Regions from separate parts of the Halomonas sp. Cn5-12 genome, predicted to be linked through region 1. Evidence: predicted binding sites of a transcription regulator. Region 1 holds the regulator's gene; each other region holds the start of a gene.
What was found. The regulator LexA, encoded in region 1, represses DNA repair genes until DNA is damaged. The targets are predictions, from matches to a motif close to TACTGTNTANNTANACAGTA.
Positions count from the first base shown of each region.

Region 2: the regulator LexA is predicted to act here: its motif matches at 1,125-1,144, upstream of L1249_RS11045 (DUF1654 domain-containing protein).
Region 3: the regulator LexA is predicted to act here: its motif matches at 2,541-2,560, upstream of L1249_RS14655 (LexA family protein).

Region 1 is NZ_JAKGAY010000001.1:40,424-45,074, reverse strand. Features, by position in the region: gene L1249_RS00190 (ribonuclease J) at 1-1,323, opposite strand, end outside; gene purU (formyltetrahydrofolate deformylase) at 1,598-2,452, shown strand; gene L1249_RS00180 (energy-coupling factor ABC transporter permease) at 2,471-3,142, shown strand; gene lexA (transcriptional repressor LexA) at 3,164-3,841, opposite strand; gene L1249_RS00170 (TetR/AcrR family transcriptional regulator) at 4,070-4,651, shown strand, end outside.
Region 2 is NZ_JAKGAY010000018.1:11,755-16,405, reverse strand. Features, by position in the region: gene smpB (SsrA-binding protein SmpB) at 42-533, shown strand; RNA gene ssrA (transfer-messenger RNA) at 578-957, shown strand; gene L1249_RS11045 (DUF1654 domain-containing protein) at 1,161-1,394, shown strand; gene L1249_RS11040 (LexA family protein) at 1,391-1,840, shown strand; gene L1249_RS11035 (Y-family DNA polymerase) at 1,837-3,111, shown strand; gene L1249_RS11030 (hypothetical protein) at 3,142-3,669, shown strand; gene L1249_RS11025 (hypothetical protein) at 3,751-4,062, opposite strand; gene L1249_RS11020 (hypothetical protein) at 4,059-4,379, opposite strand; gene L1249_RS11015 (hypothetical protein) at 4,376-4,651, opposite strand, start outside.
Region 3 is NZ_JAKGAY010000033.1:22,671-27,321, forward strand. Features, by position in the region: gene ccmD (heme exporter protein CcmD) at 1-245, opposite strand, end outside; gene ccmE (cytochrome c maturation protein CcmE) at 1-1, opposite strand, end outside; gene L1249_RS14640 (heme ABC transporter permease) at 245-985, opposite strand; gene ccmB (heme exporter protein CcmB) at 1,000-1,734, opposite strand; gene ccmA (cytochrome c biogenesis heme-transporting ATPase CcmA) at 1,748-2,368, opposite strand; gene L1249_RS14655 (LexA family protein) at 2,630-3,085, shown strand; gene L1249_RS14660 (IMPACT family protein) at 3,113-3,730, shown strand; gene L1249_RS14665 (sodium ion-translocating decarboxylase subunit beta) at 3,806-4,651, opposite strand, start outside.

The sequences.
Region 1 (4,651 bases):
TAGAAACAGACTGCCACGACGGGCAGTGGGATGGCTGCTCTCAAGGCCAGGGTGAGGCACGACGCTATTTTGGTTAACAATGCAAGGCGGCTGTGGGTAGCGCGTTTCGCAGCGCAGCCCTTGGTGGTCAAGCACGATCATATCGCCATTCACCGGTGCTAGCGGCGCTCTGATACCTAGCTCCTCAGCAAGCGCTTGGTGCGCCTCCTGATGGCGCGCTTCACCATGTACCGGCAGTAGCATTTTGGGCCTCACCCACTGGTAGAGCTTTTTCAGCTCTTCCTGAGCGGGGTGGCCGGTTGCATGAAGCTCGGGGTGGTTCATTTCGTCGAACAGCGTGACACCGAGTTGCAGTAAACGTTTTTTAAGCTGCTCGATAGGGCGCTCATTGCCTGGAATTGTTTTGGCGGAAAAAATCACGCTATCGCCGGGTTCCAAGTCCACAAAGGGGTGTCGACGCTGCGCTAAACGCTGCAAGGCAGCGCGAGGCTCGCCTTGGCTACCGGTGGCAATAATCACGACCTCCTCCGGTGGTAGATAGCCCAAATCATGGGGTGGCACCAGGGGGGGGAAGTTATCCAGATAACCAAGGCCTCTAGCAACACTGACCATGCGCTCCATTGAGCGGCCCATCAAACTAACGCGACGGCCACACGCTTGGGCCGCTAAGCCAATGGCCAGTACGCGCGCTAGGTTGCTAGCAAAACAGGACACTACCACGCGGCCTTTACACGCTTTCAATGTGGTGGAAAGCGCCTTGGCAACATCCCCCTCGCTGCCCGACTGCCCTGGCATTGGCGCATTGGTCGAGTCACCTACCAGAAGATCCACCGGCGCCAGTGCTCTAAACTGGGCAGCGTTCACGGGGGCGCCAATCAGTGGGTTGGGGTCGAGTTTCCAGTCGCCGGTGTGCAGTATGCGGTAATCACCCGCCTGCATCATGATGGAGCAGCTTTCGGGGATGGAGTGGGTAACACTCAAGTAGCGCAGTGTAAATGGCCCGCTCTCCACCGCATCGCCTGGTTCAATCACTTCAATGGAGGCGCTGCTGAGCTGGTGTTCGGCGAATTTGTAACGCAATAGCCCTGCTGCGAGAGGAGTGGCAAAGATAGGGCAACCCCATTTGGGCCATAGCCACGCCACCGCACCAATATGATCTTCATGACCATGGGTGATAAACAGCGCCTTAGGTGTGATCTTCAGTGCCTCTAGGGTATCGGTATTAGGTACTTGCAGGGGCGAGTTGGGCAGGTCTTGGCGAATCATCATGCCGCAATCTACGGCGATCCACTGGTCGTCGTATCCATACAGCGTAAGATTCATTCCAATTTCACCACATCCACCTAGCGGGAGTAGGCGCAGGGGCGGGCGACGACGGGGACGAAGTTGAACGCGGGATGGATGCATCAGTTATGAAAAGCCTAGAAAGTAATTCCTTAACTATACGGGAAGCGGGGGGCGGGTAACAATCATCGCGGCACCTGACCACGATGCTTCCTCATCGTGCTTACGGTACACTACCGCCGCTAATGTGGTTTACCTGCTGGTAGGCAGGTGCTTGGCGAGCGTGCCGTTAAATACGTTAAGAGTGTTTGTTATGTCTCATTACTATCGTTTAGTTGTTTCCTGCCCAGATCAAGTGGGCATCGTGGCGCGTGTCTCAAGTTTTATTGCTCAACAAGGCGGCTCAATTACCGAAGCCAGCCAGCACTCTGACTTAGAGACTGGCCGCTTTTTTATGCGTTACGAGATTCTGGCGGATTCTCTGGGTATGTCGGCGGAAGCACTGCGCACGTCGTTTGAGCCGGTGGCGGCTGAATTTGATATGCAGTGGTCGCTGGTGGATACCCAAAAGCGCCGCCGTGTGGTGTTGATGGTGTCTCGGGAATCCCACTGTTTGGTGGACCTTCTCTACCGCTGGCAGGCAGGTGAGTTGGATTGCGATATTGTCGGCGTTATCTCTAATCACGATGATATGCGCTCGCTGACTGAATGGTATGGCATCCCTTATCATCATGTACCAGTTGACCCGGCTAATAAACAAACGGCTTTTGAACAGGTGCAGGAGCAGATTGATGCTGCCCGCGCTGACTGCATAGTGCTGGCACGCTATATGCAAATTCTGCCGCCTTCGCTTTGCGAACGGTATGCAGGACGCGTGATTAACATTCATCACAGCTTCTTGCCTTCCTTTGCGGGTGCCAAGCCGTATCATCAAGCCTATGAGCGGGGCGTGAAACTGATTGGGGCAACTTGCCACTATGTGACAGAAGAGCTGGATGCAGGCCCCATAATTGAGCAGGACATTCACCGGGTCAGCCACTGTCACACGCCTACTGATTTGGTACGTTTTGGTCGCGATGTGGAAAAAGCGGTATTGGCGCGGGGGCTGCGTTGGCACCTAGAAGATCGCGTGCTAATTCACGGCAACAAAACGGTCGTTTTTAGCTAATCGGCAGAAGGGGGCGCTATGTCGTTTGCACAAAGCGTATTGGCACCGTGGGCACTCGTGATGACGTGGCTTTTATCGTTGGGTGTCATCGTCTGGTGCTTATGCCTGCGCCCCTGGCGGCCACTGCTTGAGGATACAGCGCTTCAGCACCGCTGGATGGCAGCTACGTTGGCCATCATGTTGATGTGGCAATTGCGTGCGCAAGCGGTGGACTGGTTAACGCTTCACTTGGTGTTTACGGTGCTGATGACGCTAGTCTTTAAAATGCCGCTGGCGTTGATCAGCAATGTGATGATTAATGTCGCCATGGTGGCTATTGGCAGAAACGATTGGTCGCTAATGGGGGCAAATATGCTGGTGACAGGTATTGTGCCTGCGACCGTGACCGGTTTTGTATGGCGAATCGTTGACCGTCGGTTGCCTGATAATTTGATGGTGTTTTTATTTGCTTGTGGCTTTTTTGGAACGGCCTTGGCGACCTTAGGGGGAGGGCTATCTGCTGTTGCGCTGATTATCGTAGCGGGCACTGATCCCGAGGCCGTCTATCTCGCCCAAGAGTATGCCCGCTTTTTACCGTTACTGATGCCGTCAGAGGCATTTATAACCGGTATGCTGCTGAGTATTTTACTAGTGTACCACCCAAGCTGGGTGGCCACCTTTAATGACCACCGCTATATCGACTTGCAGTAGCCTGCCTTACAGGTTGGGCAACTAGCCAAGCGCTTGCCCATTACCACCGCGAATAACACCAACACCCACGCCTTCAATATCAAGCTGCTGAGTGCGTAGGTCGATCTCAATTGGTGCGAAATCTGCGTTCTCGGCAATCAGTGTTACTTGATGCCCTTGGCGTTTAAAACGCTTGACCGTTACTTCGTCTTCTAATCGTGCCACGACAATTTGCCCATCGCGAACGCGGTCAGTGCGATGCACGGCCAGAAGGTCGCCTTCAAGAATGCCTACATCTTTCATGGATAGGCCGCGCACCCGTAGCAGGTAATCTGCTTTAGGCGTGAAGTACTCAGCGGGCAGCGGGCAGTAACGGTCAATATGTTCAGCCGCAAGGATAGGGCTGCCAGCGGCGACCTCACCAATCACAGGAAGCCCATTGGGCAGCGGCTCATTAGTAGCAGGTGCTGCAGCCGCTGGCGTTTCAGTAAGCTCCTGCGGCTCCTGGTTAGGTAAGCGGATGCCTCGTGATGTATTGCGAATTATACGAATAGCGCCTTTGCGCTCGAGCGCACGCAAATGCTCTTCTGCTGCGTTAGGCGAGCGGAATCCCAGCGCTTTGGCAATTTCGGCGCGGGTAGGGGGGTAGCCAAGCTCACCCATGGTCTTAACAATAAAATCAAATACGTGCTGCTGACGTGCTGTGAGTGGACGCGACATACCAAACTCCAAAACAGTGAAAAGACAGTAGCTACATGTCGGCTTAATCAGTATGTGTTTAAGTATACAGTATGTTGCTCTGTCCAGTACATGACGAGTTACACCCAACCGAGACAGTCGTTAAGTGTTTAGTTAACGCTTACTACCCTTTGGATAAGAGATTGAGCCAGCAGGGGTTATGACATAGTATTCAGCTATGTTTAAAACACCTGTTTTTTGGAGGGCGCTATGGCCCAATCGGATACGGTAACGCGTATTTTAGATACTGCAGAGGTACTGTTTGCAGAGCGAGGCTTTGCCGAGACGTCGCTGCGTAATATCACCAGCAAGGCCCGGGTTAATTTGGCGGCCGTGAACTACCACTTTGGTTCCAAAAAAGCGCTAATTCAAGCGGTGTTTTCCCGCTATCTCGATCCATTTTCAGAGCGTTTTCACACCGCACTGGACGAGCTAGAAGCTCACTATCAAGGCCAGCCTATTCCTCTAGAAGTGCTGTTAGAGACCATGGCCACTACGGTACTGGCAGTGCCCGCCGAACGTAATAGCCTAAAGGTATTTATGCGGCTACTAGGGTTAGCCTACAGTCAGGCGCAAGGGCATCTGCGTCGCTATATTCAGCAGCAGTATGGCGATGTATTTACCCGTTTTACCGAGCTGGTGCGTAAAGCCACGCCTGAGCTGCCGGACGCCGAGCGCTTTTGGCGGCTACACTTTATGCTAGGCACAGTGATATTTACGCTCTCAGGACTGGATGCCCTGCGTGATATTGCTGCAAAGGATTATCAAGAGCAGGTGACGGTGCGTGACCTT
Region 2 (4,651 bases), on a different contig from region 1:
AACGAAGGGGGATGCTACTGACAGATCAACGATGAGGTTCCATGGCCACTAAGAAAGGTAACAGCAAGGGCCCCGGCAGCAGTGTCATTGCCCAGAACAAGAAGGCACGATTTGAGTACCATATCGACGAAACCTTCGAAGCGGGTTTAGCGCTGGCTGGCTGGGAAGTGAAAAGCCTGCGTGCTGGTAAAGCGCAGCTCACCGACACCTACATTTTAATTCGCAACGGCGAAGCGTTCCTGCTGGGCAGCCATATTATGCCGCTGAATACGGCCAGCACCCATGAAATTGCTGATCCCACGCGAACTCGTAAGCTGCTGCTTCACCGTAAAGAGATCGCCAAAATCTTTTCGGTCACCCAGGACAAGGGCCACACCTGTGTGCCGCTCAAGCTCTACTGGAAGCGCAACAAAGTGAAGTGCGAGCTGGCGCTGGTAACCGGTAAGAAACTCCATGATAAGCGGGCCACTGAGAAGGACCGCGACTGGAATCGCCAAAAAGGTCGAATTATGCGGGAACATAACAAGGCATAACTGGTCAATTAGCGATGAGCACGTTAGAATACGGCTCTGACTAAGGGGGCGACATGGTTTCGACGCCGGTGACAAACCCTGCGGTGCATGCCGAGAGCGTGATGTATCTCGTAAATACCACATCACGAAAAATAGTCGCAAACGACGAAAACTACGCTCAAGGCGCGCTGGCAGCTTAAACCCTGCTAGCTTCTTGTCTGGCCCCAAGGTGATGTGCCTATTCATCACTGCGGGGATATGAGCTAAAGCTGATAGGACCGCGGTTGGCGGTGTCTTCTCGTCAACCGTTAAACTTTAGAAGGCTCGCGTGGCTGAATCCTGACCGTCGGAGTCAGTCGCGCTAAAGCAAATGACGGAATCTAAGCATGTAGAGCCAATGGGCGCGTGCTGGCGGACGCGGGTTCAATTCCCGCCGCCTCCACCACCTTACTATGCAAATCAAGCACCTACGGGTGCTTTTTTTGTGCCTGTCGTCTGAGAATGGCCTGTTTAGGCATAGCGTGGTCAGTTTTTTAGTCAGCTTTTACAGCCTGCTCCCTGATACCTTCCCACTAGCGTTCGATAACGTCACTGGCTATACTCGCACCTAAATACTGTATATAACACCAGCTATTTAAGGAGGCGCTTATGTCAGAGAAAACGTACCAAGCCCTGGTCGAGCGCGTGAAGCGCAAGATCGGCAGCCCTGCCGCTCAGTCAAAGCACTGTGTTGAGATCCAACGTCAGCCCGACGACACTGCGGAAGATTGGGCACAGCTGCTGGCAGACCTAAGCACCGTCGAGAACGTGACGATGATCCCTCTCGACGATACAGCCGAGCATGTACGCCTGCGCTGGAATCCTGAGGAATCGATGGCATGAGCATTCACCTGACCATCATGGGCCGCGTTGACACTACTGCCCCACCGGTAAAGCTGCCACTCGCTGCGGGTGAAGTGCGCACCGGGTTTCCTAGTCCTGCCGATGACTATTTGGAAGGCGAGCTGGATCTAGTAGAGCATTTGATTCAGCACCCCAGCGCTACCTATTTCCTACGCACCAAAGGCACCAGCATGGAAGGCGTGGGTATCTATGACGGCGACCTGCTGATTGTCGATCGCTCGATAGAGCCCAAGCCAGGTCATATCGTCATCATGAGCGTAGACGGTGAGCTGACCTGCAAGCGCTACAGCGTAATGGGCAACCGCCACTACTTGTTTGCGGCTAACCCTGAGTTTCGGCCGATACCGCTCGAAGGCCGGGAATGCCAAGTGTGGGGCGTTGTCACCCATAACATTCACGCTTTGGCCCCAGGCTTCACCGTATGATCGCCTTAGTCGATTGCAACAACTTCTACGTAAGCTGTGAGCGAGTCTTTAACCCTAAGCTTGAAGGTCGACCGGTCGGCGTACTGTCGAATAACGATGGTTGCGTGGTGGCGCGCTCGCAAGAGATCAAGCAACTGGGCGTGGCCATGGGCGCTCCTGCCCACCAGATCGAACCGCACATACGCCGCCAGTGCATCCTGCTGAGCTCAAACTACGCGCTCTATGGCGATATGAGCAGACGCGTCACCGATGTGCTTAGCCAACACACGCCCCACGTTGACGTGTACTCCATCGATGAGTCATTCCTTTCCTTTGAAGGCTTCCCTACTGAAACTCTGATCGAGCGCTGCCAGGCAATGCGCTACCAGGTGCGTCGTGATACCGGCATACCCGTTAGTGTAGGCCTCAGCACGTCCAAAACGTTGGCGAAGATCGCTAACCATCGTGCCAAAAAAGAGGCCTGCTTTGATGGCGTGATGATGATGGAGCCAGGCAGCGACAACACCCGAGCATTTCTGCAGCAGTTGCCGGTGACAGAGATCTGGGGCGTGGCCGGTCGAAGTGCTGCACGTTTGCGCACACTCGGTATAGAGACGGCCTGGCAACTCAGAGAGGCCAGTCCCAAGCACCTACGCAAGCACTTCTCGGTGGTGATGGAGCGCATCGTCTACGAGCTACGTGGTGAAGACTGCATTCCACTGGATGATATGACCCAGCCTAAAAAGCAGATCATGGTCAGCCGATCCTTTGGGCGCCTCACTCAGAACAAAACGGACTTGCGCGAAGCCGTACGCACCCACACCAGCCGCGCTGGCGAGAAGCTACGCAAGCAACAGGGGCTTGCCCAAGCCATTATGGTTTTCGTGCGCACGAATCGTTTCAGGCAGGACCTACCCAGTTATAGCAAGAGCATCGTCATTCCCCTGCCCTATGCCACGTGCGATAGCCGCGACTTGATACGCGCTGCGATGGCCGGACTGGAGCAGATATTCAAAAGCGGGATCTGGTATCAAAAATGCGGCGTCATGCTTTTGGATCTGTGCGATCACCACAATGAGCAGCTTGGGCTACTGGGTGAACATCAGAGCAATGAGAAGCGAGAACGCAATGAAAAGCTGATGGCCACGCTTGATAAGCTAAATCGGGAACATGGAAAAAATACGGTGCGGCTGGGTATGCCGAGGAAGGTAAATGCTTGGGAGTTGCGTTGCGAGAACCGAACGCCTAGGTATACTACGAGGTGGGATGAGCTTCCTAATGCGACATCTTAAATATTTATTATAGCCGAGAGAGAAGCAAGCATGTGGTCTATAGTCGCGGCAATAATTGCTGCCTTTTTATCCTCTTTTTTGACTACTATATTCGCATCGCGGAGGTACCGTGACGAAAGGGCTTGGGATAGAAAGGCTTCAGCTTATGCAGAAGTAATTAGCGGTATAAAGAAATCAATAAGATACTCTGAGAGTTTTAAGGCAATGTACGACTCTCAGAATAACGGCGACTACGACAGTACCCTACCCAAGCTCTTAAAGGAATCACAATCAGCAAAAGAAGACATTGAGAAAACCACCGACAGCCACTTTATCTTCCTTAGCGACAAAGCCATCAATAAAATTGAAGCTTACCTTTATGACGATTCACATTTACTTCCTGAGCTTTCGAGTGAAGAGTTAGCAGAAGAAGACACAATCAAGCACAAGCAGCTTCTTAGGGAATTAGTGGAAATATCTCAACAAGAGCTTTCTCATCCTTTGTCTCATTTATACAGCCGCTTAAAGCAAGCATTTTCTGCAACCTTAAATTTTTTTAAATCCTCAAAGTCTGGCTAAAACGCCCCCAAAGGGGGGGGCGCGCTGGATCGAACACAAAACCGATCTATCTCGGTCCGTGTGCTGTTGCGTTTTGTTGCCCTAAAGCAACGCCGCCTCTCTAAACAGCTCGTCCACCCCCTCCTGCGATAACCCCAACGACCCATACAGCACATTCACCCACGGCGCTGAGCGCTCAATCGTGGTGGCATACTCCCACTCGATCTCAGCCACCTGCCGCTGCTGCTCGTCTTCAATCGCTGCGATGGCATCGGCAACGCCAGTCAGCAGGCCATGCTTGGCCAGCACAAGACGCGCCTGCCGTGGCGTGATGAATGCACTCTCCCGCCAACGCTCTAGCTGCTCCGTTTCGCTTTTGGGCAAGATCACGTTCGCATCATTTAACCAGCTCATGCGTTTGGCTCCTCTTCGGCGGTAGGCAGTGCATCATGCAAGGGCAGGTCGACAGTTCCACTGTGATTTTCTAGCAGGATTGGCTCAGGAAAACGCGTTGCATGCGGTGCCGTAGGCGCATGCCCTAACGTGATCGTGCACGCGTATTCGCTGCCTTGGCGGGTTACCTTGCCCAGTGCAGGGTGAATCGCTGTGGCACCATCGGGCAATTCGCGGAGGTCATAGTCGATGCCATCAACCGTTAATGTGGTGTTGTTGACGCTGACAGTCGTGGCGTTATCACGCACAACGGGCGATAGGTGTATCGTCAATTTCATAAAGCTCTCCAGTTGCCTATGGCGAGGTAACTAACGTTGAACTGAGCAGCGGTTAACATGGAAACAGCAATAGCGCGTATCGCCACCGAAGTTTCCAATGGAGACGCGGGCTTGATGGAGAACAAAGCACCTCGGGTACCTGAGCCATCTGCAACTGTGGTATCTAGCCCGTAAGGTGCCCCCAAAAACGGATGAGGAAACGTAATAGTTTCCGTGAAACCTGACGCATAAAGCGCCCCATAAGCTGCATCAATATTGAAGTTAACCGACTT
Region 3 (4,651 bases), on a different contig from region 1:
TAGTGAACGTCCTTCTGAGCAGAGTTAACTGGCTCTTGCAGGGGCTGCGCGTGCGATGGCTGAGCGTTGCGCTGGGCATTTTCACGACGCGCCCGGCGCTTTACCACGTTGAGTAGCTGGCGGCGCTCCTGACGTGCGTGCCACACGATCATTAGCATCAACAGCGCAGTAACTCCCCAGGCAGCCCACACGTAGACCGCGTGACCGCCCATGGCAAAAAATTCGTTTAGCGAGGAAAAGGCCATTAGTTCGTCTCCTCGGCAAGCTCGCGCACCCAGCGCTTATTGGCTTCACGACGCAGAATTTCGCTACGCGTGCGCATCAGCGTGAGGGCAATAAAAAAGCTGTAAAAGCCCAATACCATGATCAGCAGCGGTGCCCACATGTCCATGGTCATGGCAGAGCGCCCTGTAATCGTAAAGGTGGCGGGCTGGTGAAGGGTGTACCACCAATCCACTGAGTACTTAATAATCGGAATATTGATCACGCCAACCATCGCTAGCACAGACGCGGCACGGGAGCCGCTATCGCGGCTGCTAAACGCACCGCGCAAGGCAATTACGCCCAGGTAGAGAAACAGCAGAATCAGCATGGAGGTAAGCCGTGCATCCCACATCCACCAGGTTCCCCAGGTGGGCACGCCCCATACTGCGCCCGAAAAAAGCGCTACGAAGGTCATCGCGGCACCCAGCGGGGCCATCACGGTGGCGACCATATCCGCCACTTTGATCTTCCAGACCATGAATACCAGCCCGGAGACCGCCATGGAGACAAAGATGGATTGGGCTAGGAATGCGGCGGGTACGTGGACATAAATGATGCGAAAACTATTGCCCTGTTGATAGTCCGCAGGCGCAAAGGCCAACCCCCAGACGGTGCCTACCAGCAGCAGTAGCGTCGCCGCCACCCAAAAAAGTGGCTGCAGCTTGGCGCTAATGGCATAGAACCACTTGGGTGATCTTAGTTTGTTGATAAAGGCCCACATGGTGTTCCCGTCCTCTAACCGTTAATGCTGATGCGCAGCGATGCCGCAATGGCCCAGGGAGCCAACATCAGCGCCAGCGCTAACAGTGCGCCTAAAATCGCCAGATGCGCGGCAATACCCTCGCCAAAAATAGCGGCTTGTACGGCACCTGCGCCGAAAATTAGTACTGGTATATAGAGCGGCAGCACCAGCAGCGAGAGCAGCACACCGCCACGGGCCAGCCCTACTGTTAGCGCCGCTCCGATCGCCCCAATTAAGCTCAAGCTGGCCGTACCGAGTGCCAACGACAGCGCTAGCACGGCGTAGCTTCCCGCTGGAAGCGACAGCATGATGCCCAGCAGCGGTGCCATCAGTGCCAGCGGCAGCCCCGTCAGCAACCAATGTACCGCCACTTTTGCCAACCCCAGCGCCGCCAGCGGCTGGGGTGCCAGTAATAGTTGTTCCAGGCTGCCATCGTCGTAGTCGCTGCGAAACAGGCTATCCAGCGAAAGCAGTGCCGCGAGCAGTGCGGCCACCCATAAAAGCCCTGGCGCAATGCTTGCCAACAGCTCTGGATCCGGTGAAATACCAATGGGAAACAGGGTAATCACCAGCGCAAAGAACACCAGCGGATTGAGCACTTCGCCACGACGGCGCAGCATCAGGGTGAGGTCGCGTTTGAGGGTTGCCTTTATGGCCACCAGCAGACCGCCCTGGGGAGCATGGATAGCCACCTCTGGGGTGCTCAGTTGAGCGTGTGAACGTTGCAACGCTGTCTCCTTCTTACCCCAGCTGAATGCGCCTAAGCACAGGTGACTCGGTCAACGCGTGGTGAGTAGTGACCAGAACGCAGCCGCCAGACTGCGCATGCGCCACCAGCTGCGCCTCTAACGCCGCCACCCCTTGGCGATCAATCGCGGTGAAAGGCTCGTCGAGCACCCACAGCGCCCGCTGGGTCAGGGTCAGGCGTGCCAGCGCCACGCGCCGCTGCTGCCCGGCGGAAAGCTGGCCGGCAGGAACATCTTCAAACCCCGCCAACCCAACGGCAGCCAACGCTGCCTCACGTGCAGGCTCGCTGCCCTTTTCTCCGCTAAGCGCCTGATACCAAGCTAGATTTTCCAGCGGTGACAGGCCTGCTTTCACGCCTGGGGCATGACCTAAATAGAGTAAATTGGCGAGAAAATGTTCACGGGCTTGGCGCATGGGTTCGCCATTCCAGTAAAGCTCGCCACGGTAATCGGTTAATTGCCCGGAGAGTATTTTCAGCAGCGTTGTCTTGCCGCTGCCGTTGGGGCCTTCAATGCGCACGATCTCACCGCTTTGGATATCGAGATCGAGCCCTTCAAACAGCCAACGGTCGTCGCGTTCACAGGCCAATTGTCGGGCTTGCAGGCACAGGCTCAAAAGACACTCCAGGCACGTTGATTTTGGGTCGAACTCTACACGGAAAGGCCCTTTCTCGCCAGTCACGCTCTGCGGTCTTGGGTCGCAGCGTGACCTGTCTCAATTTCCGCGTAAGAAACCCAGGTGTGAGACAGCACTAGCACTGTATGCAAAAACAGGCTTATACTGTAACAACTGTATAAATAGACACCACAGAATAAAACTACAGCTATCGACTCAATCAAACGCCTTGGCAACGGGCGCTGCATGGGAGAACACACTATGACGATTTGCCTATCCCCTCAGGTAACGTCTCACGTACCTTCTTACGTACCCTCTCAGACGCTGTCTCAACCGGTAGCGCCATCGACGCCTACCCCACTAGCGTCTCGCAGCGCCTCATCACATGCGCGCCAAGCGTGCACACCCCCTCGCGTCACACGTCGCAACACCTACGCCCTGCGTATTCGCGGCGATCGCATGCGCGACTGCAACCTCTTCGACGGCGATGTCATCATCATTCATCGCCACCAGCACGACGCTCATCAAGAAACCGTCGTAGCAACGATTAACCAGCGGGAAGTGGCGCTGAAGCAGCTCTCTATCAGCCGTTTAGGCATTCATTTATGGCCCGAAGATGCAGCGATGTCCGAAGTCTTCCTGCATAATTGTGATATCCAGGTGCTGGGCATGGTAATGGGCGTAGCCCACCACGCAACGGAAACCCGGCACCATTAACGTTATCCACCCTGCTGGGAGTACTATTTGCGCTATCGAGTCCCTGATTTAGCCCCTGAGACATGGCACACCGCCGAGATTGACGTTGAAAAGAGTCAGTTCTTGGCCTGGGTGTGCCACGCTCCTACCACCGACGCCTTCGACGCGCTGCTTCAAGCGGCCAAAGCTGCCCACCCGAATGCCAGCCATCACTGCACTGCGTTTATCGCCGGACCTCCTGGAGAGCAAACGCATATTGGCTTTTCCGACGACGGCGAGCCCGGCGGAACCGCAGGCCGTCCGATGTTCCAGGCGTTGCAGGGCAGCCAGATTGGCGAAATTGGTTGCGTGGTGATTCGCTACTTTGGCGGCACCAAGTTAGGTACCGGAGGTTTGGCACGCGCTTATGCGCAGGCGGTCAATGCCGGGCTGGAAACGCTGCCCACCCGGGAAGTCGTCGAGCGGGATAGCTATTTATTAAAGGTCCGCTTCGCCCACGAAGCGCAAGCCCGCGCTTGGTGCGACGAGCAGGCACTGCCCGTGCAACAGGCGGAGTACGATGGCAACGGAGTGAGCTTAACCATTGGCTGGCCACGCGATGTCGAGCTGGATATCAGCGGACTGGAAAACCGCCTTAAAACATCCATTGAGCTACAGCGAACATAAAAAAACGCGGCTTACACGAGCGCTTGCTCGGTAAGCCGCGTTCTATAGCGGCAGACGTGCTGTCTAACTAGCCGCTTAGCCCAGGTACTTGATCATCACACCGGCAGCCACTGCCGAACCAATGACCCCAGCAACGTTCGGCCCCATGGCGTGCATCAGTAGGAAGTTATGCGGGTTCGCTTCCAGACCCACCTTATTCGCCACACGCGCCGCCATCGGCACGGCAGACACACCCGCCGCGCCAATCAGCGGGTTGATGGGCATTTTGCTGACTAGGTTCATCAGCTTGGCCATCAATACGCCAGCGGCGGTGCCGATGCCGAAGGCTACGATCCCCAGTCCCAGAATACCCAGGGTTTCAAACGCCAGGAAGCTATCGGCCATCAGTTTCGAGCCCACAGAGAGCCCGAGGATGATCGTCACGATATTGATCAGCGCGTTTTGCGCGGTATCGGAAAGGCGCTCAACCACACCGCACTCGCGCATCAGGTTACCAAAGCAGAACATGCCTAGCAGAGGTGCCGCGTCCGGTAGAAACAGCGCCACAGCGATCAACAGCATCAGCGGGAAGACCACTTTTTCGAGCTTGGAGACCGGACGCAGCTGCGTCATGGTGATCTTGCGCTCTTTTTCAGTGGTCAGCAGACGCATGATCGGCGGTTGGATCAATGGCACCAGCGCCATATAGGCATAGGCCGCCACGGCAATCGCCCCCAGCAGCTCCGGCGCAAGTACGCTGGACACATAGATAGAGGTCGGGCCATCTGCCCCGCCGATAATACCAATCGCTGCCGCCTGATTGAGCGAGAAATCCATGATGCCCATGGAGGTCAGCAGCACCGCCCCAAACAGCGTGGCAAAGATACCGAACTGCGCCGCCGCCCCTAAAAACAGCGTACGCGGATTGGCCAGCAGCGGGCC